DNA from 2 places in the Pseudoalteromonas sp. MEBiC 03607 genome. Region 1 is predicted to be linked to the other one. Evidence: predicted binding sites of a transcription regulator. Region 1 holds the regulator's gene; the other holds the start of a gene.
The links. Region 1 encodes ArgR, which controls arginine synthesis, uptake and breakdown. Its sites were predicted from a motif close to ANTGAATANNTATTCANT; they were not measured.

Region 1 (3,193 bases):
GAGTGATGAAAATAGCCTGACAATTTTGCACAGACGCTTTATAGGCACACGTTATGTTTATCGTGTGAATATAGCGGGGCAGGAGTGTGAAGTCGCTGCAGAGCAAGACCGCGTGTTTGCAGTTGAGCAGCCTGTAAAAATAAAAATAATGCCGCACACAGTCAATTTTTTTCATGATTAGTACTGCTTAACAATCTTGAATTCTTGGCTAGGTGCAAATAACGAGAAGCTAAGGATTCACTATGGCGCAAGCGCAATCTGGGATTTGTGCTGAAGCAAACTTACATGGTTTGCACCTGTTTTTTAATGTTTATGATGGCCATGACGAGTCATTACGTAAAAAGCTAAAACGCGTGAGCGTCATTCAAGATGAGTTTGCGGATCAGTTCTCAGAAGCCATGCTGTCGTGCGTGGTTGCGCTTGGTGCGCAATATTGGCCGCATATTTTGCCTGAGTTTATTCCAAGTCAATTACAAAGCTTTCCTAATGTGACTCATAGTGAACATGTTATGAGTGCACAGCCATTTGATTTATTTGTACAAATTCGTTCAGACCGTGAAGATGTTAACCATCTTTTTGCCCTACAGATCCTTAAATTATTTACGCCAGATGTAGAGCTTGTGGAGCAAGTGCGTAACTTTCGTTTTTTAGATGGCCGCGACTTTAACGGCTTTATTTATGCGGGTGACACCCCTCATGGTAGACAAAAACGCAGTACCGCATTGATAGACAGACCGGGGCATTTTGAAGATCAAGGCAGCTACATTCATGTTCAGCGCTTTGTGCACGATTTAAGTGTTTGGCAACATTTGTCGTTATCAGAGCAAGAGCAAATTATGGGGCGTACTCGGCTTGATAACACCTTAATTATGCCTGCACTCGAAACTAGTCATGCAGTGCGTAGTGAACTAAAAGATGAAAATGGCCAGCCGTTGATACTTAATCAGAGCATGCCGTTTGGTGATGTTCATAAGCAGGGTATTTTAATGGTGTCATGTGCCGCGCAAGGTGATGCGTTTGAGCAGGTATTAAAGAGTCGCTTGGGGCAGGGCGATTGCTACGACCATTGGCTTGATTTTACTCAAGCCGATATGGGGTCGGCGTTTTTCGCCCCGTCAGTAAACTTTTTGAAGCAGCTTTAAACTGTATCGAATAAAGTGCGCACGCGATCAAGCGTGACATCTATTTCAGAAATCTTTGCAGGAGCGATAAAAATTGTGTCGTCACCTGCAATTGTACCAAGTACCCCATCAGCTTTACCTAATGAGTCTAGTAAGCGCGCGATAAGTTGTGCTGCACCTGGGCTGGTACGAATAATAATCATCATTTCGTTATGCATAATATCGATAACGAGTTGACGCAACGGGCTTTTCGCTGTTGGTACTCCCATTTCAGCGGGTAAGCAATACACCATTTCTTGTTTTGCATTACGGGTGCGTACCGCGCCAAACTTGCTTAACATGCGAGAGACTTTACTTTGGCTTATGTTGTCGAAGCCTTGCTCTTTTAATGCTTCGACAATCTCACCTTGTGAGCCGAAGTTTTCTTCTTTTAATAGCGCTTTGAACGCTTTGATTAGTGCTTCTTGTTTGTCTTGTGGTTGCATGTTGCCGTATCTGTAGTCATAAAACGTGAAGTAATTCTACACAACTCTGCATACTTATGCAGTACTAGTTTACATTTCTCGCCCTAAATGCTGTGTGTTTACAGTATAGTTTACAACTATGGTCGAAATTATACGCGAAATAAGCAGGATAAATTTGTTTTTAGTCGCTAATTTCATTATCTTTAGGGCCACAAATATTTCCTACCTCAAATTACGGAGAATTCCAATGAAAGTTGCTGTTTTAGGCGCAGCTGGCGGTATCGGCCAAGCATTGTCTTTATTATTAAAAACAAGTTTACCTGCAGGTTCTGAATTATCATTATACGATGTTGCCCCTGTTGTTCCTGGTGTAGCGGTTGATCTTTCTCACATCCCAACAGACGTTAAAGTTGAAGGTTTCGGTGCTGATAACCTAGACGATGCTTTAGCTGGTTGTGATATCGTTCTTATCCCAGCGGGTATGCCGCGTAAGCCGGGTATGGACCGTGCGGACCTTTTCAACGTAAACGCAGGTATCATCAAAACATTAGCTGAAGGCATCGTTAAAAACTGTCCTAAAGCGTTAGTTGGTATCATTACTAACCCAGTAAACGGCACTGTGCCAATCGTTGCTGAAGTATTCAAAAAAGCGGGTACTTACGATGCTGGCCGTGTATTCGGTATCACAACACTTGACGTGATCCGTTCAGAAGCATTTGTTGCTGAACTTAAAGGTTTAAGCGCTACTGACGTTAAAGTTCCAGTGATCGGTGGCCACTCAGGCACTACAATCCTTCCTCTTCTATCTCAAGTTGAAGGTGTTACTTTCACTGACGAAGAAGTGGCAGCATTAACTCCACGTATCCAAAACGCAGGTACTGAAGTTGTTAACGCTAAAGCGGGTGGCGGTTCAGCGACTCTTTCAATGGGTGCAGCAGCAGCACGTTTCTGTATGTCTTTAGTTAAAGGCTTACAAGGTGAAGAAGTAGTTGATTACGCATACGTTGCAGTTGAAAACGGTGACGCAGCATACTTTGCACACCCAGTACGTTTAGGTAAGAACGGTGTTGAAGAAATTCTTTCTTACGGTGAATTAAGCGCTTTCGAAGAGCAAGCTAAAAACGACATGCTTGAAACGCTTAATAAAGACATCCAAGAAGGTGTTGATTTCATCAACGGTTAATTCCGATAGATGATAGGTGCTATTAAAGCACCTAAAACAAAAAAGCCTGCATATGCAGGCTTTTTTAATGGCTCGAATAAATAGAGTTTAATGATCGCGGGCAACGGCGATGCGTGCCAAGCTCTCTAATGCTTGCTTGTATGGCGTTTCTGGTAAAAATGCAATACAGGCGATGGCTTTATCAGCCTCTTGCTCTGCCTTTTGCATTGTAAACTCAAGTGCTTTGGTATCAGCTAACGCCTCAAGAATGCTGTCTAGGTGATCCATACCATTGCCAAGTTCAATTGCTTCACGAACGAGCTTGATTTGCTCTGGCGTGCCTTTTTGCATGGCATAAATAAGCGGTAAGGTAGGTTTACCTTCGGCTAAATCATCACCAATGTTTTTACCAAGTTGCTCAGCATCGGCGTTGTAATCAAGCACAT
Region 2 (3,193 bases), 1.2 Mb from region 1:
TTTGTTCTAAAAACCAATGAATACTGCGTGTGGTTAAAGCGAATAAATGCGAGTAACCCGCACGTTTGGCTTTATTAATAATAAAACGCAGTAGGTAACTCCCTCTATCTGCATCTCGGTACTGTGGATGAACAGCCAGACTTGCAAACTCCCCCACTTGTTCTTCAGCAAATGGGTATAAAGCGGCACAGGCGATAATTAAACCATCACGCTCAATGACAGTAAATTGCTCTATTTCTATCTCAAGCTGCTCTCTAGAACGCCTAACTAAATAGCCCTGCTCTTCAAGCGGTCTGATCAGATTAATAATCCCGGTAATATCAGATATTGTTGCACTACGTAACTGTTCAGAGCTTTGCGGCGCGATTTGCGTACCAATGCCATCTAATGAGAAAAGCTCTTGTAATAATGCGCCATCTTCTTTGTAACTAACTAAATGACAACGATGTACGCCGCCACGACATGCATCAATGGCCGCTTGTAAGAATACCGTTGCACTTAAACATGAATCAGGTTGATTACGGTAGTTTGCTAAGACAGATTCTGCCTCATTTGGCATAAGCTCGGCAATTGCTTCACCGTTTTCATCCAAGATACCGGCCTCTTTACAAAAACCGAGCATTTTGTCAGCGCGCAGTTTTAATGCAACCTGAGTGGCAATTTCTTCAGCAGTTAAATTAAAACTTTCACCTGTCACTGAGGCGGCAATCGGACCAAGTAGTACGATACTGTTATTGTTTAATTGATGACGAATCCCTTCAACATCAATACGTCTTACACGGCCTGAGTGATGATAATCAATGCCTTCGTCAACTCCTAAAGGCTGAGCAATAACAAAATTACCGCTGACCACATTCAAGTATGAACCAGTCATAGGAGTACTACTTAAAGACGTAGATAAACGCGCGGTTATATCGAACTGCATTGCACCCGCAACTTTCTTTATTACATCAAAAGTCGCGTTATCAGTAACACGTATTTCATTATGAAACTGACTAGTTATGCCAAATTCTTGCAGTGCCGCATTGAACTGTGGCCTTGCACCAAACACTAAAACAATTTTGATACCTAAGCTCGTTAATAATGCAACATCATTAATGATGCTACGACAACCTGGCTGATCAATTGCTTCTCCGCCGAGCATTACAACGAAAGTTTTACCTCGGTGAGCATTAACATAAGGAGTTGACTGGCGAAATCCATCTACCAATTCTGTGGTACGCACGTGATATTTACCTTTTTTAATAACAGCGTTTTATATAAAAACAAATAAACAAGGTATCAGTGTATGGAATTTTTATTCACAAATAAAGCATTATTATTCTTAATTTAAAGCTAGAATTTTCGTGCACAAACTAGGAAACTCTCAGATACAAAAAAGGCCCGCATAAGCGAGCCTTTTTTAAGAGATTAAAACTGATTACCAGCCTGTTTTCTCTTTAAGTGCAGCACCGATGTCAGCTAGTGAACGTACAGTTTTTACGCCAGCAGCTTCTAATGCAGCAAATTTCTCATCAGCAGTACCTTTACCACCTGCGATGATTGCACCTGCGTGACCCATGCGCTTACCTGGAGGAGCTGTAACACCTGCAATGTAAGAAACAACTGGTTTAGTCACGTTGTGCTTGATGTATTCTGCAGCTTCTTCTTCTGCAGTACCACCGATTTCACCGATCATTACGATTGCTTCAGTTTGCTCGTCTTTTTCGAACATTTCTAAAACGTCGATGAAGTTAGTGCCAGGGATTGGGTCACCACCGATACCAACACATGTTGATTGGCCGAAACCAGCGTCAGTAGTTTGTTTAACCGCTTCGTAAGTTAAAGTACCAGAACGTGATACGATACCTACTTTACCAGGCTTGTGGATGTGACCAGGCATGATACCGATCTTCGTTTCACCCGGAGTGATAACACCTGGGCAGTTAGGACCGATCATACGAACACCAGTTTGCTCAAGCTTAACTTTAACGTCAACCATGTCTAGTGTTGGGATACCTTCAGTGATACAAACGATAAGCTCGATGCCAGCATCGATAGCTTCTAAGATTGCATCTTTACAGAAAGGTGCTGGTACATAGATAACTGATGCAGTTGCGCCAGTTGCTTCAACAGCGTCACGTACTGTGTTGAATACTGGAAGACCAAGGTGCGTTTGACCGCCTTTACCTGGGCTTACACCACCAACCATTTGTGTACCGTACTCAAGCGCTTGCTCAGAGTGGAAAGTACCTTGGCCACCTGTGAAACCTTGACAGATAACTTTTGTATCTTTATTGATTAATACAGACATTATTTGCCCTCCGCAGCAGCAACAACTTTTTCAGCTGCGTCTGTTAGTGATTCAGCAGCGATGATGTTAAGGTCAGAATTAGCAAGTACTTCACGACCTAGTTCAGCGTTAGTACCTTCTAAACGTACTACTACAGGAACGTTTACGCCTACTTCTTTAACTGCGCCAATGATACCTTCAGCGATCATGTCACAACGTACGATACCACCAAAGATGTTAACTAAAACAGCTTTAACGTTGTCGTCAGATAAGATGATCTTGAATGCTTCAGATACACGCTCTTTAGTAGCACCACCACCAACATCTAGGAAGTTAGCTGGCTTACCACCGTGTAGGTTTACGATGTCCATAGTACCCATTGCAAGGCCTGCACCGTTAACCATACAACCAACGTTACCGTCTAGTGCAACGTAGTTAAGCTCGAAGCTTGCAGCGTGAGCTTCACGTGCATCTTCTTGTGAAGGATCGTGCATTTCACGGATTTTAGGTTGACGGTAAAGCGCGTTACCATCTACACCGATTTTACCGTCTAGACAGTGAAGGTTACCTTCGTCTGTAATTACTAGCGGGTTGATTTCTAAAAGTGCGAAATCGAAATCGTTGAACATGTTAGCAAGACCCATGAAGATCTTAACGAACTGTTTCATTTGAGTAGGGTTTAAACCTAGTTTGAAGCCTAATTCACGAGCTTGGTATGCTTGTGGACCAACTAGTGGATCGATCTCAGCTTTGTGAATTAGTTCTGGAGTTTCTTCTGCAACTTGCTCGATTTCAACACCACCTTCAGTAGATGCCATGAAAACAACTTTACGAGAAGCACGATCTACTACAGCGCCAAGGTATAATTCGTTAGCGATGTCAGTGCAGCTTTCAACAAGGATTTTAGCTACTGGCTGACCA

Region 2: a site for ArgR is predicted at 1,289-1,306, ahead of argA (amino-acid N-acetyltransferase). Genes of this name have one in related genera too.

What each region holds. Positions count from the first base shown of each region.
Region 1 is NZ_SRRY01000001.1:3,654,117-3,657,309, reverse strand. Features, by position in the region: gene E5N72_RS16635 (ABC transporter ATP-binding protein) at 1-181, shown strand, start outside; gene E5N72_RS16630 (Dyp-type peroxidase) at 243-1,142, shown strand; gene argR (transcriptional regulator ArgR) at 1,139-1,606, opposite strand; gene mdh (malate dehydrogenase) at 1,833-2,768, shown strand; gene ispB (octaprenyl diphosphate synthase) at 2,856-3,193, opposite strand, start outside.
Region 2 is NZ_SRRY01000001.1:2,488,354-2,491,546, forward strand. Features, by position in the region: gene argA (amino-acid N-acetyltransferase) at 1-1,225, opposite strand, end outside; gene sucD (succinate--CoA ligase subunit alpha) at 1,421-2,293, opposite strand; gene sucC (ADP-forming succinate--CoA ligase subunit beta) at 2,293-3,193, opposite strand, start outside.